3 regions of the Peribacillus sp. FSL E2-0218 genome follow, and region 1 is predicted to be linked to each of the others. Evidence: riboswitches for the same ligand, from Rfam matches in the RefSeq annotation. Region 1 holds a riboswitch; each other region holds the start of a gene.
The links. A riboswitch is a leader RNA that binds a small molecule or an ion and turns the genes downstream of it on or off. The one in region 1 is predicted to bind cyclic di-GMP.
Positions count from the first base shown of each region.

Region 1 (8,414 bases):
GTGAAAGGCTTGGGCGGTAGGCTCAAGCCTTTTCCTATGTTCGGGCATGCATTAGGCAGCCATCTGGACAATGCGAAACCTCTACATGCAGCCCTGTGAATGCGAAGGGCGGGCTGGATTGAATCCTTCCCAGCACCTGCCCGTTTTTCCTTGATCGATATAGCCCGTTATCAAGAAGTTCGCCAATTTTTCAAGCTCTGGTTTACCTGTCGCAGCTGGATTAGCAAATGAAGGATATAAGCGGTTTTTTTCCAGAACCACGTCTAACATGGAGACAGGTCCAGACGGTGCTCCTGTGGCAATCATCCCCGTGTTACCATTGGTTTCCCTGTCTCTTATTCCAGATTGCTGTATATACAATATTCAGAAAAATATTATTATTTGAAGATATTACTTTATATATAAGCATTTCTAAAACCTACTAAAAAAACTATATAAATTAGGATTGTATTAATATAGAATAATATGTATTATTATTTAAAAATAATAATTTATAGAATGACTATATAAGTGTTAACTTTTTGAATAAGGAGTTTTGACAAAAGATGTTTAAGGGAAAAAAAGGTACTGAAAAGAAAACGGGCATTAACGCACATGTGTTAATCTTCTCGTTAATCGTTATTGCAGCAGTTTTGACATATATTGTCCCAGCCGGTCATTATGACAAGGTTGAGGTTAAAGGACATAGTGAGATTGATCCGGATACATTTAGATTCATCGATAGTGATCCAGTGGGGTTATTGGAGTTGTTCAGTAATATTCATACAGGTATGGTCAATGGTGCAGGGACGATATTCTTTGTTTTAATCATCGGAGGGGTATTCGGTATTATCAGCGCAACAGGGGCACTCGATACGTTCATAACCTCATTCGCCCGGAAGATGGCGAATCGCGAGAAGCTAATCATACCGGTCTTGATGCTGTTTTTTGCGATTTGCGGTGCTACGATGGGGATGTCTGATGAGACGGCAGTTTATGTGGGGTTGCTTGTGCCGCTAACGATCGCTTTAGGGTTTGATGCGGTAACCGGTTTTGCGATCGTTGTGGTTGGTGCATCGATGGGTTATACAGCTGGGTTCATGAATCCCTTTACAGTTGGCGTTGCACAGGGCATAGCGGAGCTGCCGACCTTTTCGGGTATTGGCTATCGCCTGATCGTTTTCGCTATCTTTTATATTATCGCCGTCATGTTCGTTTATCGACATGCGATGAAGGTGAAGGCGAATCCGGAGCTTGGCAGTTATGGCAAATTCGGGCGTTTAAATCAAGATACCAAACAACAACCAGCAGTGAAAATGACTTTTCGTCATAAATTGGTACTTGGTGCATTTTTACTTAACTTCATCATCTTAATTTTCGGGGTGATGAAATATGAATGGTATGTTACGGAGATTGCCGGTCTGTTTTTGATGTTCGGCATTATCATGGGAATACTCGGGAGACTATCGCCATCCAGCATTGCCGATAGCTTTGTGAAGGGCGCCGCGGAACTAATTGGCGGTGCCATCATTATCGGTTTGGCACAAGCAGTCCTTGTTATTTTTGAGTCTGGAGGATTGATGGATACAATCCTTTACTATGCTTCTGACTTATTGAATATGATTCCTTCGGGGTTTGCCGCTGTGGGCATGATGATTTTACAGCTCATCATTAATTTCTTGGTTCCTTCTGGAAGTGGACAAGCGGCACTTACCATGCCTTTAATGTCACCTCTTGCCGACCTTGTAGGTGTAACAAGGCAAACGGCCGTGCTTGCTTTCCAATTCGGGGATGGAATTGCGGCAAGTATATTCCCAACGAATGGTGCGCTCATTGCATCTCTTACGATCGCGGGAATCCCATGGAACAAATGGGTGAAATGGTATATTCCGTTCTTCATCATCCAATTGATTGTCTGTGCGATTTTATTAGTTGTGGCAGAGTGGATCAACTACGGACCATTTTAAGAAAAGGAAATTCTATCAATGTTTGAAACGATAGCGAAACAGGCGGTAGCAGATCGGCGCTACCTACATGAAACCAAGAGCTCTCTGGAAGCGAGTGGCAAACAAAGACATTCATACGTGAGCGACTTGAAGCATTAAATCTCCAGGTTTTGGACTTCGATCTCCCCGTGGTTACATGAAAGGAACGCAGGGCGAAAACCGATCGCCATGCGTGCAACTATCGTCGCATTGCCAATCATCCCTGAGGAGGGAAATAAACCGAATATCTCCAAGGTGAAGGACATTCCGCATGCTTCCGGGCATGACGGTCATACAGCCATTCTGCTGGCGACAGCGGAATGGTTCCTATTCATCATCCAATTGGCAGAGGAAATTATGCCAAGTGGTACCGACCGCTTCGTTAAAATGGGTGTGTTGGAAGGTGGAGAAGCGAATTTTGGCATTCAGTTGTGGCAAAGCATGGATGGGGAAGAAGGGCTTGAAAGCCGGAGGTTACGGCAATGGTTAAAGAATATCGCTAATAATCCGAATGACTCCGGCACAGCTTTGGAGTCATTTTTTTGATGGAAGAATGGAAGTGTAAGAGTATGTTGACGGGCAACTCCATTCAGCTGGAACATGACGAAAACCCGCAATCTTTGAAATGCGGGTTACATCGTTTAAGATGGCGCTTTTTGGTTTAGATTGACAACCAACTCCGCCACTTGTTTTGCCTGACCCTCCAGATGAAGAGATTGCTTCATCAAAGATACCATCAAGAAAGCTTGTTCACTTGTAGAAGTCTCAATCTGCTGGTTTGCGGCACGAGATTCCTGTGAATCATGCAGGATGGACCCAAATACTTCATGAATGTTCCTGTTCGTCTCTGTTAGTTGATTTATGCTTGATTCATAGAGACGCAATAGCTGGTTCACACCTTCGTTGGAAGAATAAATCGATCCGAATACCAGCTGGGATTCATGAGCAATCTTCGCTCCTTGTTCTACATCCATGATGGAATGTTCTACTTGCTTCTGGATCAATTCCGTTTCGTCTTGGATTTTACTGACCACACGGACAATTTCCTGGGCAGATAGATCTGACTGGTTAGCGAGATTCCTGACTTCTTCCGCAACGACTGCAAATCCTTTTCCTGCATCTCCCGCACGTGCTGCCTCTATGGAAGCATTAAGGGCTAAAAGATTAGTCTGATCGGAAATACGGTTAATCATGATGGTGAATTGCTCGATTTCTTGTATTCGCTGTTTAAATCGATGAATCGTACCTGCCAAACCGGATACATGTTCAGTGACTAACTTTAACTGAATATGAAGTTTCTTCATCAGCTGCTGGCCGGTATCCACATGAGTGCTGGTGGAATTGGAGTTTTCGGCAACCTCATGCGTACGCTTTGTAAGGTTGAGGACCTGTTCTTCCATGCCCTTCAGCTTCAGCATATTGGATTCCGACAGGTCCAATTTGCGTTCCGTTTTTACAGACATGTCCTGGATATTGGCATTAATTTGAGCTGAGGCACTATTGGTTTCCTGACTCGTTCCTTTTATCTCCGATGAGACAAGCAGCATTTCTTGTGACATTATATCCAATGCCGTAAGCAGCTCCGTTGTTTTTTGCTCGATTTTGCGGTTTTGCTCCCATAGGTTTCTTTTCATCGATTTTTTATGCAAAAGCAGGACGATCGTTGCCCCGCTAGTCAAAATTAGAAAGACTGCGTGTACCAGCAGAAGCGAAAAGGCATAATTGGATGTTCCGCAAAGCAGCTCCGGAAATAAGAAGTAACCTACCAGATGTTGCAAGGCAAAAATCATCGTGCTCAACAGGACAAGCTGGATGGAATCGAAGAAAGCGATTAAAGCGATGACCATAAAAATTGAAAAATGATACTCAACCAAACCATTTCCCCCAGCTATCATGGATATCGAGGAAAAGGTGAGGCAGAGCGTGATGGACCAAGGCAGCAACGGATGATTTCTATTTTTCTTATAGAAGATGGTTGCGATAAGGAAGAATAAGATAGGCAGCATAAACAATAGGACAAGCGAAAATTCCAGGTAAGAAGGAAGTTCAGCAATTCCCCGCATCATGAGATAGTCCTGTAAAAACCCCGTGTACCTGTGCAAGAAGTGAATGAAAATCCCCATTAAAACCGTTCCTGCACTAAACATCAGCATTAAATAATTCCCTTTGAATTTATTCATGGTCAGACTCCTCAATCAGTTAATAATCCAGATAAAAAAAGCCAACTAAACATAACGTTTAATTGGCCGGTTGCGCTACTGACTCCAAACCATCCAAGCGCCCATATACGGATAGTTCTTCAAAGTCTCAGGATTTAGATAATAACTATATCGGTTCGGATTTAGAAATCTTGACGGTTTAAAACCTGGTAAAAAATAGAAGGTGTCCTGGGAGAATGCTTCAATACCTTGTGAACCCGATTCCCCATTTTGTTTTATTTCGAATGCTTCTCATTCCCGTGTTTAAAGTTACCCGTAATCTTGGCGAGAAGCAATTGAACCTCCAATATGCTGTGTTCACAGTTTTTAATTTTTTTTATCAGGCGCTCGGCTTGTTTATCCTTTACGACCATGATTTGCTTCTTATTGAAATAAATGATCATGGTTGCTTTCTTTGTGAGGATATAAGTGAAGGGTTCTTCCAATAATTTATTTCTTTTATCTATTCCGCTCATTGAAATATCTCCTTTTTATAACGTTTTTGCCATATGTGCCACTTTTTAGTTTTAATATTCCTATTTTTTAGAAGAGTTAAGAAAAACACGAAAAATATTATTTGGAGAAAATAATATTTATTCTAAAAATTCATATTATAATACTTTATTCTTATGCTATATTATAGGGAGAATTATTTATTATCACGCATAATCAAAGAATTGGAGTGATTTCAATGAAGAAACTTGGTTTACTTAGTTTGTTTTTGATTTTGACTATCTTTATCTCGGCATGTGGGAGCAATGATGGGAAAGATGCTGGTGACGAAAAGAAAAATGAAAAAGTATATAAAGTGGGCGTGGATACGACATATCCGCCGTTTGAATTCAAAGAAGGAAACGAATATAAAGGCATTGATATTGATTTAATCAATGCAATTGCGAAAGACCAGAATTTTAAAATCAAGTTATCTCCGATGGATTTCGGCGGGATCATTCCAGCGATGCAAGCAAACCAGCTTGATGTGGCCATTGCAGGCATGAGCATTACCGAAGATAGAAAAAAGGTTGTTGATTTCTCGACGCCATATTTCGATGCAGGTTTGACTGTCGTCGTTACGAAGGATAATAAGTCCACTAAATCGGTTGCTGACCTTAAGGGGAAGACGGTAGCGGTCAAAAAAGGGACAACTGGTGCCAAATACGCACAGGATAATGCTGGTAAATTAAAGATTAAAGTGGTTCAGTTCAATGACTCTCCAGCGATGTTCCAGGAAGTGTCGAATGGCAATGCCGATGCACTTATCGAAGATTATCCGGTAATCTCGTATGCCATTGCCCAAAAAGACCTTGGCTTGAAAACCGTAGGTGAGCGCTTGAATGGGGATCAGTATGGAATTGCTGTATTGAAAGGCGAAAACCAGGATCTATTGAAGAAAATAGATGCGGGTCTTGCCAATCTGAAAAAAGACGGCAAATATGATGAAATCATAAAAACGTATCTTGGTGAATAGATTAAAGGCTCAATAAGCGCGCCTGAGGCGCGCTTTCTTTTTCGAAGGGGTGAAAGGAATGGATATAATTGTTGCGGCTTTGCCTATGTTAGTAAAAGGACTTCAGGTGACGCTTTACATCTTTGTGATTGCCATTATCCTAGGTTTTTTGATTGGTTTAGTAGTGGCCCTGCTGCGACTTGCCCCTATCAAGATCTTGAACTGGATTGCAAAGGTTTATGTGGATGCGATACGAGGGACGCCGTTCATCGTGCAGCTATTCTTTATATATTTCGGAGTGAATTCACTGAATCTCATCTCATTGAACAGTACGACAGCGGGAATAATCACCGTTGCAATCAATGCAGGAGCATATTTTGCTGAAATAATAAGAGCGGGGATACAATCCATTGATAAAGGCCAAACGGAAGCGGCAAGGTCAATCGGGTTCACTGGAACCCAAACGATGCGCTATGTCGTGCTGCCGCAAGCCTTTAGGAGGATGCTTCCTACGATTACGAACCAATCGATCATTAGCTTAAAAGATACTTCCCTATTGTCCGTCATCGGGATTGCCGATTTAACCCAGCAAGGCCAGATTCAAGCTTCGGCAACGTTTGAGGCATTCAAGATTTGGCTGGTTGTCGGTGTGATTTATTTCATCATCATTTATGTGATAACCCTAATTGCCAATTTCATTGAAAGGAGGGTTCAAGTGCGATGAGCATCATTACCGTAAAAAACCTAAGAAAATCTTTTGGAGCTGTAGAGGTCTTAAAGGATATTAATGCAGAAGTGCAGGAAAAGGAAGTTATTTGTGTAATAGGCCCTTCTGGATCAGGGAAAAGTACGTTTTTGCGTTGCCTGAACCTTCTTGAGGAGGTTACTGGCGGTGAGGTGATCGTAAACGGACATAATATAACCGATCCCAAAAGGAAAATCAATATTAACAAAGTAAGGCAAGAGGTAGGGATGGTCTTCCAGCATTTCAATCTATTTCCCCACAAGACGGTACTGGAAAACATCACATTGGGCCCGATTAAAATCCGCGCAACCGATAAAGCCGAGGCTGGCAGATTAGCACTTGAGCTATTGGATAAGGTGGGCCTGAGGGAAAAGGCAAATAGCTATCCAGGAGAACTTTCCGGCGGACAAAAGCAGCGGGTTGCCATTGCAAGGGCACTGGCGATGAATCCAAAGATCATGCTTTTCGACGAACCGACTTCTGCGCTTGATCCTGAAATGGTCGGAGATGTTTTAGAGGTAATGAAGCAGCTTGCCAAAGAGGGGATGACAATGGTCGTCGTCACGCATGAGATGGGCTTTGCCCGCGAAGTCGGTGACCGCGTCATTTTCATGGATGGCGGGTACATCGTTGAAGAAAATGAGCCGAGTGCATTATTCGGCAACCCACAGCATGAAAGAACCAAATCCTTCTTGAGTAAGGTGCTCTAAGCAGGACGCAAGGATGGACAAGAACCATCGGATGGCCGGGCAAATAAGCTGGCCATGAAGGAAGTTGTGCATAAAGTGTGGACAAAGGAATGCGGGACACGAGGGAACCTCGATCGCGCAACCGTTTCCCTTCACTTTGTGCATAACTTTTTTTAATTTAGGGAAAAGAAGCCTTTAGCAGGTGCGTGCAAAGGGTTAGATCATTAATATGGAAGGTGTCTAAATTCGCGAGTAAAGCAAGAAAAGGATGCCGTTTGTGCCTTCGTGGGTGAGCGGAACGAAAGGATTTTTGATCGTGTCCGTACCATCATTTGTCGCAGTTGGGTCTTGCAATACAGCCAGCTTCTGCAAGCATGACTACGTGAATGATGCAGCTCTCTAGAACTACCATAATTCCAAATAACGAAAAAGAAACCTATACACCAGCATAGGTTTCTTTTTCGTTATTTGGATCCGTAACTGATCAGGTTCGTCATGATTCGGTATCCGCCTGGAACCTGGCCTTGAATTTGGCGGTAGAGGACAAGGTTGGTGTAGAGGTAGGTGCCTTTACCGTATTTGGCCAACAGGATTCCGCCATCGAATGGCGCTTCATTTGGATCGGCCATGGAGATGAATGTTTCGAATGAGGGGTCCCATTTCATTGGGAAGTACAATCCTCTTTCCTGCACCCAGTTTTCCCAGTCAGCCGCTGTTATTTTGTTTGGATAGTTGAAAAGCGGTGATTCTGGTTTCAGTACGTTTACCGCTGCCTTTTCATCCGTCACTCTCCACCGAATGGAAGGATTTCCGAGAGTAAGTGGATAGGGAGCAGTCGTCATGGCATCCCAGCCATCGCCCGGTTTGTGGTATTGAACGACGAGATGACCGCCGTTTTCCACATATTGAAGCAAGCGTGCGTTATTGGCCTTTAAATCTTCCCTGGATAAATAGGCACGTATGCCTGTGACGATCGTATCGTATTGGCTCAAATCAGCTTCAGCCAAATCAGCAGGAGTCAACTTTGTAATGGCAAGCCCTGCATTGCTCAAATAATCTGCCACCTTATCAAATCCACTGTCGATGTAACCGACTTTTAACGATGCGGGCATTAAAAGCTCAAATGCAGCGGTGTCGATGGCTGCAGGATATTGGTAGTAAAACGTCCCGATATGATCATAGGAAATTTCCTGGATGGTCGATTTGAAGGTCTTACCGTGAACGGTGGCAGAGGCCTTGATCTGATAATCGCCATTTTGAATCGTTTTAGGCGGCGTGAGAGTGAATGTCACTTGCTTTTCTTCTAATTTTTCATTAAAGGATACAGTGGTTTTTTTAGGATGGACCTTCCAGTTCTTTGATATATTCAAC
Region 1 covers NZ_CP150304.1:651,255-659,668, forward strand. The annotation lists gene MHI53_RS03100 (hypothetical protein) at 82-306, opposite strand; gene MHI53_RS03105 (YfcC family protein) at 546-1,946, shown strand; gene MHI53_RS03110 (hypothetical protein) at 2,154-2,510, shown strand; gene MHI53_RS03115 (methyl-accepting chemotaxis protein) at 2,606-4,144, opposite strand; cyclic di-GMP riboswitch class II at 4,202-4,283, opposite strand; gene MHI53_RS03120 (hypothetical protein) at 4,399-4,638, opposite strand; gene MHI53_RS03125 (transporter substrate-binding domain-containing protein) at 4,854-5,630, shown strand; gene MHI53_RS03130 (amino acid ABC transporter permease) at 5,689-6,333, shown strand; gene MHI53_RS03135 (amino acid ABC transporter ATP-binding protein) at 6,330-7,064, shown strand; gene MHI53_RS03140 (NEW3 domain-containing protein) at 7,508-8,414, opposite strand, start outside.

Region 2 (8,414 bases), 2.4 Mb from region 1:
ATAAATCAAGCGCCTTCTTCGCATTTTCGACGACGATCTTCAAATGCTCAATGGCGTAATATACGAGTTGATTTTCTTCCGTATGAAGAACGATGTAATCACTCCGGACTTCTACAAGCCTGCCTTCTCTAGATTCTGGGCCGCCTTTATATACCCTCACAAATTTTCCCTTTAAAGCTTCAAGGTACGGTAAACTAACAGTCTCTGCCATTTTTCCTTTAGCCTCCAATAGTTATTTATACTTTAGTGATATCCGTACTGCATATATATGCGCCTTGTTTCTATTACGGACTCTTCCAATCACCCATTTTGCAGTAAATCGTCGAACGCCCAGAAATATCATATGAAGCATCCCTTTTTCCAGTCTATTCATCATTCTAAAAAGCGCCCTTCTTTTTACGGAAAAACTCCGGGATTTTTCTCCCGGAGTCCTGTGTATGGATATAAGCGCCATTTCTTGCTTATACAAAATCCCTATCATCCATCATAGGCGAAATCGTTTTTTAAGCTGAATGGAAAACAACGGACTAAGTCCAAACCATGAAAATCTCAATATTTCATCCATCATTCATTGAATCATTTTTCCTTACCGAACGTTATTGCCACACGGGCGCTTTCCCTTTGCCGATGCTTGGTCACCGTCACAGAAAACTTGCCTGCTTTTTTTCCAAGCTGCTTCATCGACACATTCGCCCGTTTCCCTTTGGAGGTGGTCTTAGCCAAAACGGCTCCATTGACACTGTAAATCTTGATGACATCCCCTTTAGTCAGGCTGCCCACTTTAACGAGGTCGGCTTTTCCTTTACCATTCGTTACCTTAACCTGGCTTTTTTTCAAGGAAGGCGAGATTTCACCTTGATAGGATCGAGCGACAAGGTCGCTTTCCCTCAATGGCGGCTGTGTGGCCGAAACGTAGACATTCCCCGCTTTCTTCCCAAGCTGCTTCACCTTTACCTTCAATGACGCTTCCGTTGCTGTCGCCTTCACTAACACTTTCCCTCTGCTCTTCGCGTCATACACTTTGATGATGGTTCCCTTTTTCAGACCGCTCAGCTTCATAACATCCGTCTTTCCCGCTTCATTGGACACTCCGATCTGGACTGACCTTAATGAAGGCGAGGTATCCGAAATCGCGAACGCGTATGGAACATCGATCGTTTCTTCAGCGTTGTCCATGATTAAGGAATAGCTGCCCTTTTTCAAGTAAGAGGTGACGGCCTGCTTTTCGCTCGTATATATCTCACCCACCTTCTTACCTGATCGATCCTGAATCACACCGTGCCAATTCGTCCCCGCTCTTTGTTTAACTGACATTACCACATTGCCGCTTTGCGGAACGGTGAACTTGAATGCATCATGATCATCGGATGTACTGATCACCCCTTTGTATGTCTCATTCAAGTGAATGCCATTAGCTGCGGCTACCGTATCATTCGCCTCTTTTTCAAAATGATGATCCTTCGTGTACTTTACCGAAAATTGAAACGGAACCCTGGAAGCCCCCCCATTATCACCAATCGTGATATAATACGTCCCTTTCGGAAGCCCGACTTGCACCTCCTCGAAATCCGAACTGCCCTTTTGACTGCTCGTATACATGTATGTATAGTTGAATCCTTTACCGTTTTGGATGATACCTTCCCAGGAAGCCTTGGCATTACGCTTGATCGATAACGTCACAACTCCAGCCTCCGGCAATGCAGCCTTATAGACCTTCTTGTCCGTACTGCTGGCTAATGCTCCTTTGTTGATTGCATTTACTTTAATAGTTGCGCCTTCATTCAAGGTAGAGCCTTGAACCTCAGCACCGACACCCCATGTCAGGAGAAGAATGAACACCCCTACACCATTTCTCAGCTCTCTCATTCGCACACCTTACCCCTTCATTTTAAAAACGATAGTATAATATCACTAGTTATATATTCCTACACACCGTTCACCTCATCAAGCTTTTTTTGTTTCAACGTGAAAAAACTCCAAATCACTGCAGTGCATGAAAATCAATAGACCGACCTGCCGTTTTAGAAGAAACATTGGAAACAGCGTCGATATTCCCACCAACCACTCCTTTTGGACTAAACCTTTAAACAATTTCACATTCCACCTTCTTCACTACCGTTCTATTCATCTCGCACACCGATACACCAAAAAATGGAAAATCTATGATAAAATAGTAAATTATACTATTATTTTCGCGAAAAATTAAATATAATAGAGAATGTGGCAACAAAAAGAGGAAGGAAGTAATCTATGAGACACGAAAAAAAGAAAAAAAAGAAACGGACTTGGCTGAAGGTAGTCGGGATAATTGTCCTACTTTTCATATTAGCAGGAGGCGCTTTTGCCTACTCCGTCTGGAATTCCCTAAATAAAACCGTTGATTCGATGCATACGCCCATAGACCGCAATACGGACAAACGAACGAAGGACCTTGCCCTATCCGATCGGGAGCCTTTCTCGATGCTCATGCTTGGGGTCGATGAACGTGATGGCGACAAAGGCCGCTCGGATACGATGATCGTTTTGACCGTCAATCCTCAGAAAAAATCCGTTAAAATGCTAAGCATCCCCCGTGATACACGGACCGAGATCGTCGGCCATGGAACACAGGATAAAATCAATCACGCCTTTGCATTCGGCGGCGCAAAAATGTCGATGGATACCGTCGAGAACTTCCTCGACATCCCGATCGACTATTATATGAAGATCAATATGGAAGGCTTCAAGGATATCGTTGATGCCGTCGGCGGCGTAACGGTACAAAACGATTTGGACTTCACATACGAGGGCGTCCATTTCGCGAAGGGAAGCATCAACCTTAATGGAAAAGAAGCGCTGGCCTATGCACGAATGAGACATGACGATCCGAATGGCGACTATGGCCGTCAATCGAGACAACGTGCCATCATCGAAGCCGTCATTAAAGAAGGCGCAAGCGTCTCATCTTTGACAAAATATGATGATGTCTTCGATGCCCTAAGCAAAAACATCCAGACGAATCTGACGTTCGATGACATGATGGATATCCAGAAGCACTACCGGGACGCAAGCAAAAGCATTACCCAATCAACCATTCCTGGCGATGGAAAGAAAATCGACGGAATCTACTATAATATCGTGTCGGATGAAGAAAAAGAAATGGTCCGATCTGAATTAAAAGAACAATTGGACATCAAATAAGCAAAAAGAAAGAGCTGCCGGAACCCGCATTCTGACAGCTTTTTCTTTTTGCCTGTCCAATATTCTGACAAAAAATGGACGTCAATTGTAGAGATTTGTTGGAATTTTTGTTGTTTATTAGACGGTAAAAGACGGTATAATCTAGTATGAGCCAATAAAAAACCAACTTCCCCCTGCCCCTTTCACCAAACGACTCTATTAATCTCTGGACCCGGAACCCATCAACCGCCATTCATTGCCTATGATAAATGATCCCAAACAAAAGGAGTGTAATCGTATGAAAATCAAAGCAGGCAGCTGGGCTATGCTAAGCAAACAGGACAAAATGTTCATTCTGAAAGCCATCAGTGATCGCTCGAGAATGAAATATGTCTCATGAGGAATGAATCGCCATCCTTCCCCATAGGCATCCCCTCTCTTTTTTCAATGAACATGCTCTGATGCCAGAAAAAGGAGAGGCATCCCATTCAAACCGCTAACGCCATTCGCCATTTTCAGCTACATGACAAAAAAAGAAGCATGTGGTTGGACATGCTCCTTCCCTATATGTATCGGTATCAGACATATTTCTTCACGTTCGACGCCTTCTCCAACGGTTAAACATTAGAAAGCAAAAAATGCCCAGCAAACCGCCAAATGTATCAAGCACCACATCCTGCAGCAAAGGAGTGCGCCCGCCCGTAAGCATTTGATGCAGCTCATCGGCACTCGCATAAAGCAGGACACAAACCAAAGCCCCTGCAAACGCCAGAACAGCATGCTTTACAAAACTGCGCCAAACACCCAACGTCAACAACCCAAACACGAAAAAGATAAAAAGATGGGCCCCCTTCCGAATGAAAAACTCCAGAAACCCATTAACCCCCGCCGTATGGGCACTCACCTCAACCCCGCCATACATGAATGATAGGCCCTCCAACCGATCATACCAATACGGCGTATTGAACTGCGCCAAAAAAGGCGTAATGCTCTGCTCCTCATACGTCTGCGACGAAAAAAAGAAAATCACCATCGCCCAAAGCACGAACAGGATGGGGAATAGGTATTTTTGGATTATCAACGATCAGAATCCTCGATGATTGCACTTAATTTTCCCTTAAGCTCCTCCACCAGCTCCGTTATGGTAATATCCTCGCCAAACTCCCCTTTTGCGTATGTATCCTTTAAGATTTCTAAAAATTCCATTCCAAACTCCCACTCCCATATAGTCGAGCCGCCGTCTCCTACTGTTTCCCCATTCCTATTATTGAAATATAAGGAATATAGCTCATTTATTTGATAATCACATATTTGGTGGGTTATGGCAAGTTAAATTACTGTAAATATTCCATTATTAACTATTTCCTCTAGTATATTCAAAACAAAAAAAGGACCGATTCCTCAGCCCCAACATTCCCCAATTATGATTGACCTAGAAAATAAGTCATGACTGAAATTAAAACCAACATAATAGCAACATAAGACCCGATAAACAGCTTCTTTCTTCTCTGTTTCTTTTCATAAACTTCCTCGAACGTAATGAATTTGTTTTTTGTCATCAAATAATCTCCTTTAATTTTGATGGCAGCTAACTGACATCGCCCTCCGCGAAGTCCCTTTGCTTAATCTATATATATAGTATCGGCACACGGCGAAAAAATTTTAAGGTATTATTACCTATTTTTTTTGGATAAGTAAAATTTCATAAAACAGTTTGTTAATATACTTTTCATTAATTCAATACAAACTATAGAAATTTCTATATTACTTATTCCATCTGTAATTAATCCTAAAAATCTATTATTGGTATGTAATAAAAGAAATGGATGTTTAAATGATTTATTTTATTTCTGATATTTAGGAGGTATACGAAGAATCTAACTGGTTTTGAGGAAAAGGAGACTTACTTTGAACCATTTTATATGCCTAAGAATAAAATTCAAACAACATAAACCAAATAATTTATGAGAAAAAGCTAAAAAGTATTTTCACCCATCCAAAAAACGATAACCATAAAGGTATACTTAAAAGCGTTCCCCAAATCATTCCCAAAACAACATTTCTGACATCAATCATAATAATTATCCCTCATTTATTTTAGGATTTTTATTTTTATTGGTTCCCTGTTGTTCCGTTTGTAAACGTGTTATTGTGAAAGTACATCTCAGATTTAATTTCTCTTTCTCTACTCTTTTTTGTAAGCGATTTCATTTTATTGTTTTATTTATTACTTTTTCTTAAATAATTATATTACCTTTTAAAATTGTTTCAATATATCAGAAACCTATAAGGATCACTTATTATAGATTTCTGATAGACCAAGAGAAAAATTCACCATTATTTAAATTATTCAACTTGAAATCATGCTTACAGTAGATTAGCATCTAAAATAAATTCAAGTATGAAATATTTTATACAATAAATATTTTTCTCTTAGTATGTTAAGTTTTATAATCTTAATTATATCCGTTTGGGTTTTGAGTTTGCCATTTCCACGAGTCTGTACACATATCTTTTAAATCCTTCTCTGCACGCCAGCTTAAGACTTTTTCTGCTTTAGTAGGATTTGCGTAACAACTTCCTATATCGCCAGGGCGTCTATCTACAAATTGAAAAGGTATTTCTTTTTTATTTATTGAGCTAAATGTATTAATAAGGTCCATAACACTATAACCTCTACCTGTTCCAAGGTTGAATGCTTCAATTCCATTATTTTTTTCAAGGTATTCAAGTGCTTTTAAATGCCCTTTTACCAAGTCCGTGACATGGATGAAATCCCTGACACCAGTACCGTCATGAGTGTTATAATCATTTCCGAAAATAGATAGTTTTTCCCTTTTTCCAATTGCAACCTGTGTTACATATGGCATTAAATTATTTGGTATTCCATTCGGATTTTCCCCAATGCTTCCACTTTCATGAGCACCTATTGGATTAAAATAACGTAATAATGCTATTCTCCAAGTGGAATCTGAAATATGTAAATCTCTTAATATTTCTTCAATCATTAATTTTGTACGCCCATATGGGTTAGTTGCCGACAAAGGAAAAGATTCATCAATCGGGACGCTATCCGGGTGACCGTATACAGTAGCAGATGAACTAAAGACGAGTTTCTTAACATCGTGCTTTGCCATCAGTTCACACAAATTAATTGTGCCTGCTATATTATTATGATAATACATTAATGGGACTTCAACAGATTCCCCTACCGCTTTGAGCCCAGCAAAGTGCATTACTGCTTCAAAGCTATGATTTTCAAAAATAGTATTTAACTCATCACGTTCTAATAAATCGCACTTATAAAAAATGAAGTTCTTTCCTGTTAATTCCTTCACCCGATTTAATGATTCAAGATTGCTATTTGACAGGTTGTCCACTATTACAATATCATAACCTGTTTTTAAAAGTTCTATCGCTGCGTGACTTCCTATATAGCCCGCCCCTCCAGTTACCAGTATTGACACTTTAAAATTCCTCACTTCGATTTAGAATAAACTAACATGTATTTATCTAACTTAACATTAGGCGCAGTCTTAATATAACAACTCATTAATAAAAATAAATCTATAAAAAAAGATTGTATATAGTACAATAAATCCATTTTAAAAACAATAGCCTGTTATAAATTTACTTCCTCCTTATCTAGAAATCTGCAATCTCTAAGAAATTCTCTTACTTCTTCAATAGATAACCCTGCATTTTTAGCCTCTAGAATTAAATTAACCCATTCCTCAAGTTCATTGTTAGCTTCGATAACAAATTCCACCCAACTTGCGGTAACTCAGCCGTCTTAGCAGAGCCTTAGACCTGTAATTTTGCGTCCATACTTTTCAATAGGTTTGCCTTTCTCTTATTTTTACTTTCTTAATTTAACTATTTAATACCAACACTAATCTATTATACCTATTAGATAACCACGCTTTATTAATACTTTTGTAATATTAATTATATACCTAAAAGCATAATAATAGTCCAAAATACTATTCGTTTTTTTTCGTCATTTTTCCTCAAATAACGACATTTTTTTATAAAATACTAGATAAATAAGCCTTCGTTATAAAATTTTCATCCAAAATAGAGAGTTAATCAGCTATAATTTGCTCATTTTACTATTTCAAAAAAATATTTTTCACACTAATTAATTTTACTTATTATCTAGTAATTCAATAATCCCACCTAAAAAAAGCCAGTATCACAATCCATTTTTATGGCTGTGCCCTGACTTTCCTTTCATTTTATATATGTTTTTAAACCTTATACACTGGATTCCATTTGAATGCCTAATAAATGGCTGAACATTCCTCTCTTTTCCTTCGCTAACTGGTTATATTCACCCACCTGTATAATTTCTCCCTGATCCATAACAAGCACTTGATCTGCATGTCGTATCGTTGATAAGCGATGGGCTATTACGATAATCGTCATTTTTCCTTTTAATTTTTCTATAGCGAATTGAATCTTCGCTTCGTTCTCTGTATCCAATGCACTTGTTGCTTCATCCAAAACAAGGATGGCCGGTTTGCGTAAAATCGCTCGGGCTAACACCAAGCGCTGCCTTTCTCCTCCCGATAGTCGGATACCTCGATCACCGATAAGTGTATCTAGACCTTGCGGGAGCTTACTGACAAAATCGGCAGCTGCCGCGAATTCTAAAGACTCCCATATTAATACATCACTTGCGTCAGGGTCAATGAGCAGCAAATTTTCCCGTATCGTTGCATTAAAGAGAAAAGGATCTTGAGGTATATAACTAATCGATCTCCGATGCGATAATAGACGGTCATTAGTAAGGGGAATATCATCTATTCTGACTTCTCCCCTAATAGGTTGATTCAACCCCATTAATATATCTATTAAGGTGCTTTTTCCGGCACCAGATCGTCCTACAATAGCCGTCATACGGTTAGAAGGAATGTGGATGTTTATATTTTTAAGGGCATAGGTGCTCTCATTTTGATCATAACTAAAATAAACATTACGGCAATCCAATCCTTGTTTAATATCAATCGGCAAAATATTTTTATAATCGGATTCATATAATTCTCTCGCATCCCTACATTCATTTTGTAAATCCGACAAAGCTTTAAAAGATGGAAGCGTAGTTCCTATTTGTTCTAAGTTGGATTGTATGCTTGTAAATCTTGGCCATAGCCTAGAAAAAATGACCATTATCAGCATTAACTGTGCTGGCTGGGCCATGAACATCTTTATCGATATAAAAACAAAAATGGCAATTAAGAAGGAAGAAACAA
Region 2 covers NZ_CP150304.1:3,427,384-3,435,797, forward strand. The annotation lists gene MHI53_RS16535 (hypothetical protein) at 1-211, opposite strand, end outside; gene MHI53_RS16540 (hypothetical protein) at 577-1,866, opposite strand; gene MHI53_RS16545 (LytR family transcriptional regulator) at 2,251-3,180, shown strand; gene MHI53_RS16550 (VanZ family protein) at 3,752-4,240, opposite strand; gene MHI53_RS16555 (hypothetical protein) at 4,237-4,365, opposite strand; gene MHI53_RS16560 (hypothetical protein) at 4,581-4,718, opposite strand; gene galE (UDP-glucose 4-epimerase GalE) at 5,616-6,626, opposite strand; cyclic di-GMP riboswitch class I at 6,935-7,016, opposite strand; gene MHI53_RS16570 (ABC transporter ATP-binding protein) at 7,417-8,414, opposite strand, start outside.
Region 2: it holds a riboswitch for cyclic di-GMP, as region 1 does, so the genes downstream of both, galE (UDP-glucose 4-epimerase GalE) here and MHI53_RS03115 (methyl-accepting chemotaxis protein) in region 1, are expected to answer to the same signal.

Region 3 (8,414 bases), 960 kb from region 1:
TCATCATGGACACCTCCTTAATAAAAGTATGAAAGCCCTTCTTCCATTTCCTTTTTTATAATGTTATCTCCTCCATTAACAGAATGTTTGTTCTCTATATAATGATAAAACCTTTGTATGAACACTGTAAAGTTCAATTTCAGAACCGATATAAAAAATAAAGACATCATATTGGGGGCTATTAAGATGCTGGAGAGTTTGTCCACGAATATTCTTTCCTCACAACTCAGAACAGCCATCTCGGATGGAATCAGTTCTTATTATCAGCGTGAAATGAATACGCTGGCCTATTCGGAACAAAGCGCCGAAAGCAGTCAGCCTACGAAGGAAAAGGTTCAGGAAGTGGTGGAGAGCTTAAACACCTTCCTCAACCCGATACATACGGCGGTCCGCTTTGAGTATCATGAGAAGCTCAATGAGTATTATGTCAAGGTAGTGGATGACGTAACGGATGAGACGATCAGGGAGATCCCGCCTAAGAAGCTATTGGATTTCTATGCGGCAATGACGGAGTTTGTCGGGATCATGGTGGATGAAAAAATATAAGTGGGTGATGTATTGTGGTACGGATCAGTGGTTTGGCAAGTGGAATGGACATTGATGAATTAGTTAAAAGCATGATGCAGGCGGAACGGGTGCCTTTGGATAAATTGACACAGAAAAAGCAGTACTCCGAATGGCAGCGCGATGATTACCGCTCGATCAATACTTCATTATCGGAATTGGATACGCTCATCCGTGATGGAATCGGAAAGCAATCATCCTTTGTTAAAAAGAAGGTATCGGTTTCGAATCCAGAAGCGGTATCGGTGAAAAATGTAAGTTCGACTAGTGACTTTACAGGAAATATCAAGGTGAACAGTCTTGCCAAGGCAGCAACCATGACCAGTACGGAAAAATCGGCTGTTACGGATGCGAAAAAGAAGCTGTCGGAATTAGGCATTACGGCACCTCAGGAGATTACGATACTGGCTCCAAATAAAGAGGGCGCTTTCAATACGGAAGTGAAGGATGGAGTAACCAAGGATAAGCCATACACGCTTACGCTTAATGCCGATGATACGTTGGAGAGCGTCATCAATAAAATTAATGCGAACTCGGGTGTCACGCTATTTTTTGATCAAAATTCGCAAAACTTTTCGATCACCGCTAAAAATACGGGTGATGTCAAAGATCGTCCCGAAATTGAACTAGGGGGAACCGGTGATTTTTTTGCTGCGTTAAAACTGAGCAGCAACAATGAAGAAGCTGGCGGCACAAAAGGGGAAAATGCAGCGATCACGTATAATGGCCTGGACATTTCCCGCCCTGCGAATACGTTCCTAATCAATGGAGCGGAAATAACGGTAAAGCAGAAAACGACGGATACCGTCTCATTCTCTTCAACGGCCGATGTGGATGCGATTCTGGACACGGTCACGCAGTTCGTGAACAAATACAACGAAATCATTAAAAAGGTACAGGATAAAACAGGTGAAGCGAAATACCGCTCCTTCATCCCGCTGACTGCCGAGCAAAAGAAGGAAATGACGGAAGATGAAGTGAAGCTTTGGGAAGAGAAGGCAAAAAGCGGAACACTGAAAAGCGATTCGACGCTTAAGAGCCTCTTAACCACGATGAGATCCTCCCTATACACCGCAGTGGACGGAATCACTGGGAAAAACAATCTCAGCAGCCTGGGCATTACCACGACCAAGAATTACTTGGAGGGCGGCAAATTGACGATTGATGAGGACAAGCTTCGGGCAGCGATCAGCGAGGATCCCAATGCGGTTTATAATATGTTCATGGCTGATGGAGCGGAAAAAGGTGAAAAGGGGCTGGCACGCCGTTTGCGTGATGATATACAATCTTCGATGAAGGTCATCACCGAAAAAGCCGGGAAGGCTGGATATGTGAATAATAATTTTACCATCGGGAAAATGGTCAATGGGCTGGATACGAGGATCTCGGCATTCGAAACAAAGTTAGCGAAATTGGAATCCCGCTATTACAGCCAGTTCACGGCCATGGAAAAGGCGATTCAAAAGGCAAATAGCCAAAGTTCATCGTTAGCATCTTATTTTAGTTAAGGCAATCGGGAGAGGAAGATAAATATGGCGATTAATAATCCCTATCAGTCGTATCAACAAAATTCGGTCAATACAGCGTCCCCGGGAGAGCTGACATTAATGCTATACAATGGCTGCCTGAAGTTCATCATGCTTGGGCGGAAGGCGATTGAAGCAGGAAATATCGAAGCGAAGAATACCAACATCATCAAGGCGCAAAACATCATCCACGAATTGATGGTGACGCTGAACATGGATGTCGAGGTGTCGAAGGAAATGATGAGTCTGTATGATTTCATGAATCGCCGTCTGATAGAGGCGAATATGAAAAATGATGTTGCTGCCTTGGACGAGGTGGAAGGACTCGTCACTGATTTCCGTAATACGTGGAAGGAAGTCATTCAGATCAACCGCAAAAAACAATTCAGCCAAGGCGGGCAAGTGTAATGATTCAGGCTTTTCACGACTTGACTGCCGAATTACTTGCCGTTCTGGAGGATCGGATGATTGCAGAACGTGAGGATAAAATAGAAAGGATCACCGAGCTGATTGATCGGCGGGATGAAGTCATTGCCCAAATCAAGCCGCCCTTCACTGCTGCTGAACAACAGGTAGGCCGCAGGACGATGCTGCTCAATCAACAGGTAGACAGCTTGCTGAAGCTTCAAAAGCAGGAAATACAACGGGACATCCAGGAAATAAACAAAAAGAAAAATTCCTCCAATAAATATATGAACCCATATGAAAGTCTATCAATCGATGGCATGTTTTACGATAAAAGAAAATGATAACCCAGCCGTTTGGTTTCCAAACGGCTATTATGTTACATTTATTTAAATTTTCTGTAAATAATTAAAGCTTAAATTTTTCTTTATCGCCAGGCATTTGTTATAATGAATGTAGGGTATACATCAACCCTTTCCAAACCTTCCGACAATTGTTTCATAATTTCGACATATTTCATGATATGTTTCCAAAGGGAACCGGAGGGGTATTGTAGAATCTAACTGTTATAGTCTTAATTTAAGGAGGACTCACTTTATGAATTACAACGTACGCGGTGAAAACATTGAGGTAACTCCAGCAATTCGAGAATACGTCGAAAAGAAAATTGGCAAGTTAGAACGATATTTTAACAATACACCTGATGCAAATGTGTTAGTTAATTTGAAAGTTAACAATAATACATCCAAGGTCGAAGTGACGATTCCTATGCAGAATTTGGTTCTTCGTGCTGAAGAGGAAAATGCGGATATGTATGCTGCCATCGATTTGATCAATGACAAGCTTGAACGCCAAATTCGTAAACATAAAACGAAGGTCAATCGTAAATTCAGAAACAACTTATCAACGACTCCGGAAGCATTCGCTTTCAACACGGACGTTGACGAAGTGGTAGATGAATTCGAAGATGATAATGATGTTGAAGTGGTCCGCAATAAGCGCTTCGATTTGAAGCCGATGGACAGTGAAGAAGCGATTTTGCAAATGAATATGCTTGGTCACAGCTTCTTCGTTTACACGAATGCGGATACTAACACAACGAACGTGGTATACCGTCGTAAAGATGGTCGCTACGGTTTGATTGAACCTAGCTAAATCTTAATCTATGAACTAAAGCACAGCCCAGCATTTGGGTTGTGCTTTTTTGCATGCTACAAGATTGCGGTCAGGCTCTGGATGGTTTTTTATAAAGAACAATTTGTGTTCTTTAATAAGATAAATAGTTAATATTACCTATTCTATTGAATCTTCCCTTTGTACTATACTCAAGTTGTTAGTTCTTTAAAAAGAACATAGTGTAATTTATAACAAACGATTTGATTAAGGTGCAAAGGGGCTGGATATTTTGTATCAAAAGAATTGCCATAAATGCAATCGGTCTTCTTTTAGCAGTGCAGACTATGGAGAGTGGCTTTGCCCGACCTGCGGTGACGACCTGACTGTGCAAAAAGCCTTGGATCCACTAGTGGTGGAGAGGGTGAACCTGCAGCATAAACTGAATGGGAAAAGCACGATTTACTATTACGTAAAAAGGAGAAAATGATAAAAGGGAAGCGGTTATTGAATTTTCTAAATATTGTAATATTTTGTCGGATAAATTTTTTTGCATTTTGTTAGTTTGGCGACATAATATAACAATATGTGATGCAAGTATCCGATATAATATGTTTATAAGCAATGTATTTGGTAATTAGTACCATGACAAAGGCAAACTTATTGAAAGATAAGGGCGCAAAGGCACAGGTCTAAGGTCCGCTCGACTAAGATGGCTGGTCTGCCTGAAATACAAAGGTATTTTAGGAGGTAGAAGAGGTGGCTAAAATGGAAATCGATCAAGAATGGGTGGATTTAATATCAGAAGCACGGAGCTTAGGTTTTAAAAAAGAGGAAATTAGTGCTTTTTTTGAACGGAAATGCCTTGAGGTTCCACTAGAGGAGAGCGAGCGAAGCTAATTACCAAACACACCCCTATAAACAGAGGCTGACCTGGCTGTTTATAGGGGTGATTATTCGTATTGGATTTCTGTAAGTCCAGCATTTTCAAGCTGTTTACTCCAGGATTATGTAGGTAGACTATTAAACTTCTACTCTTCTTTGTCTTTTCTCCATTTATTGAATTCGATGAATTCCCTGAATTGTTGTTTCGACACGCCGGAATTCATGGCTTCCTCCACGATTTTCATCCAGTCATTGTCCAAGGTTTCCTTGTTTGGTGCATCGTAAAGGAGGGCATCAACAGGAATGTTCAGCACGGCGGAGATTTTTTCGAGAAATTGAATGGAAGGGTTCGTTTGCAAGTTACGCTCTAGCGAACTTAAGTAAGACTTTGCCACACCGGCTTTGTCGGCGAGTTCAGTCATCGACATCTTTTTTTCTTCACGCAGTTTTTTTACACGTTCACCAATCATAATACCACCTCGAAACATGTTCTATTTATCTTCTACTTAAAATGTTAGTAGCCCACCTTTAAAAAAATTCAAACATGAAATCTGGTTGGATTACCTTGGCAGCATCAAATGATGGAAGGTTATGGATCATTCACATTTGCTTTTTGGAATAGTGGGGAGATTCCATGAATTATTTATACTTCCATCTATTTTAACAGTTTTACTCATGATTTATCCATTGTTTTTCGCAAGAATTGAATTCGGATCAATAGGCATGGAAGTGACATGAAGTTGTACCTCTAGGATAGAAGTGGTAAAATTAAGCGTGGATTAGGAATAACAGAAGATGCATTTCTTCTTACTTATATGAATTTTGTCATGGAACGATCATTACCATAATAGAGGAGCGTTATTGAATGCTTAATATATTAAATAAAGTTTTTGATCCGAATAAGCGAGAAATTAAACGTCTGGAAAAGATTGCTGACCAAGTCGAATCGCTGGCTGATGAGACGGCCGCATTATCGGATGAGCAGCTTCGTGCCAAAACGGGCGAGTTCAAAGAGCGCTACCAAAACGGGGAGACCGTCGATGATCTGCTCGTCGAGGCTTTTGCTGTTGCCCGTGAAGGAGCGAAGCGTGCCCTTGGCTTATATCCTTACCGTGTTCAAATCATGGGTGGGGCCTCACTTCATGACGGCAATATCTCGGAAATGAAGACAGGGGAAGGTAAAACATTGACATCGACCATGCCGGTTTATTTAAACGCGCTTACTGGTAAGGGCGTCCATGTCGTTACAGTCAATGAATACTTGGCCCACCGTGATGCCTCCGAGATGGGGGTATTGTTTGACTTCCTTGGTTTGACCGTCGGTTTGAACCTGAACAGCCATTCAAAAGAGGAAAAACAAGAGGCGTATAATGCCGATGTTACCTATAGCACGAATAATGAGTTAGGCTTCGATTACCTGCGTGACAACATGGTGTTATATAAAGAACAAATGGTCCAGCGGCCCTTGCATTTTGCTGTAATCGATGAAGTCGATTCCATTTTGATTGATGAGGCGAGAACGCCGTTGATCATTTCCGGTTCGGCACAAAAATCGGCCCAGCTTTATATCCAGGCCAATGCGTTTGTCAAAACGCTGCAAAAAGAAAAGGATTATACGTATGATGAAAAGACAAAGGGTGTACAGCTGACGGAAGAAGGCATGAACAGAGCCGAAAAAGCGTTCAATATCGATAATTTATTCGATATCACCCACGTTACTTTGAATCATCATATCAATCAGGCGTTGAAGGCGCATGTTTCGATGCATTTGGATGTGGATTATGTCGTTCAGGAAGGCGAAATAGTCATCGTCGACCAATTTACTGGCCGTTTGATGAAAGGCCGCCGTTACAGTGAAGGCCTCCACCAGGCCATCGAAGCGAAAGAGGGTCTTGAAATCCAAAATGAAAGCATGACTCTTGCGACGATCACGTTCCAGAATTATTTCCGGATGTACGAAAAACTTTCCGGTATGACCGGGACTGCCAAAACGGAAGAAGAGGAGTTCCGCAACATTTATAATATGCATGTCATTGCGATCCCTACAAACCGGAATATCATCAGGGATGACCGGGCCGATCTCATTTATGCGTCAACCGATGGTAAATTCCGGGCTGTTGTCGAGGACATCGCCGAAAGGCATGCAAAGGGGCAGCCTGTGCTTGTCGGAACGGTTGCCATTGAAACATCCGAAGTCATTTCAGCCTATTTATCCAAAAAGGGGATTCCGCACGATGTCTTGAATGCGAAAAATCATGAGCGTGAAGCGGAAATCATTGCCAATGCAGGGAATCAAGGTTCCGTTACGATCGCTACGAATATGGCTGGCCGTGGTACGGACATCAAGCTTGGTGAAGGCGTCAAGGAGCTCGGCGGTCTTGCCGTCATCGGAACGGAGCGTCATGAAAGCAGGCGTATCGATAACCAGCTGCGTGGTCGTTCCGGCCGTCAGGGAGATCCGGGGGTCACACAATTCTATTTATCCATGGAAGATGAATTGATGCGCCGTTTCGGCTCCGATAACATGAAAAACATGATGACACGACTCGGTATGGATGATACCCAGCCGATTCAAAGCAAGATGGTGACGAGGGCCGTCGAGTCTGCACAGAAACGAGTGGAAGGCAATAACTTCGATTCCCGGAAGCAATTACTGCAATATGATGATGTTCTTCGTCAGCAACGGGAGATTATCTATAAGCAGCGTTTCGATGTGATGGAAAGCGAAAACCTGCGCGAAATCGTCGAAACGATGATAGCGGCTTCCATCCAGCGCAATGTGGCAGCATTTGCCCCAATGGGTGATGAGGAAGGCTGGAACCTGCAAGGCCTTGTCGATTACCTGAACGGCAACTTATTCGATGAGGGGTCCATTTCCGTACCTGATTTAGAAGAGAAAAATGAAACGGAATTGGTTGATTTCATTTTAGCCAAAGTGAAAAATGACTATGACCAAAAAGAAGAAGAGCTATCCGAAGAGCAAATGCGTGAATTCGAAAAGGTCATCGTCCTTCGCGCGGTAGATAGCAAATGGATGGATCATATCGATGCAATGGAGCAATTGCGCCAAGGGATTCACCTTCGTGCTTATGGCCAAATCGATCCGCTCCGTGAATATCAATCAGAGGGCTTCGCCATGTTTGAGGCGATGATAGCCTCTATGGAAGATGAAGTCGCCAAATACATCATGAAAGCTGAAATCCGCAACAATCTAGAGCGGAAAGAAGTCATACAAGGACAAGCGGTGAACCCGAAGGAAGAAGACGGGGGCAAAGTGAAAAAGGCTCCGGCCCGTAAAAAGGATGACGTTGGGCGAAATACGTTATGTCCTTGCGGCAGCGGTAAAAAATATAAGAATTGCCATGGCAGTGTAGGCTAATATTAGGTGTATAATGAGTAAGGGACGGTCAAGTGCAGGGCTTGCCGCCTCTTTTCATGTTTCGTTTGCATAAAGTCGTATATTTGCATATAGTTTGAAGAGGCTTAATTGTACTGAGGCGAATCCCTCTGCAGGGATTTTTTCAACATATTTAATGAGGTGAATGGAAATGGAACTAGGAGAAATTAGAAATGAACTTGAACGGACAGCGCAACGATTAACGGACTTTAGGGGGTCTCTTTGACTTAGATGAAAAAGAGGCACGAATCGCTCAGCTTGAAAATGAGATGACACACCCTGATTTTTGGAATGATCAACAAAAAGCCCAGACTGTCATCAATGAAACGAATGCACTGAAAGAGCAAGTCACCCAGCTCGCTGATTTGAACGAATCATATGAAAACCTGGATCTGACGTATGAACTAGTGAAAGAAGAGAATGATGCTGAACTGTTGGCAGAGCTTGAAGAAGAAATCACGACACTTTCACAAAAGATGAATGATTTCGAATTGCAACTGTTACTAAGCGAAGAATATGACTCG
Region 3 covers NZ_CP150304.1:4,871,697-4,880,110, reverse strand. The annotation lists gene MHI53_RS23670 (DNA endonuclease) at 1-7, opposite strand, end outside; gene flaG (flagellar protein FlaG) at 187-546, shown strand; gene MHI53_RS23660 (flagellar hook-associated protein 2) at 561-2,072, shown strand; gene fliS (flagellar export chaperone FliS) at 2,097-2,498, shown strand; gene MHI53_RS23650 (flagellar protein FliT) at 2,498-2,839, shown strand; gene raiA (ribosome-associated translation inhibitor RaiA) at 3,093-3,650, shown strand; gene MHI53_RS23640 (hypothetical protein) at 3,901-4,098, shown strand; cyclic di-GMP riboswitch class I at 4,252-4,337, shown strand; gene MHI53_RS23635 (anti-repressor SinI family protein) at 4,377-4,508, shown strand; gene MHI53_RS23630 (helix-turn-helix domain-containing protein) at 4,640-4,963, opposite strand; gene secA (preprotein translocase subunit SecA) at 5,359-7,872, shown strand; one part of gene prfB (peptide chain release factor 2) at 8,042-8,104, shown strand; one part of gene prfB (peptide chain release factor 2) at 8,106-8,414, shown strand, end outside.
Region 3: it holds a riboswitch for cyclic di-GMP, as region 1 does, so the genes downstream of both, MHI53_RS23635 (anti-repressor SinI family protein) here and MHI53_RS03115 (methyl-accepting chemotaxis protein) in region 1, are expected to answer to the same signal.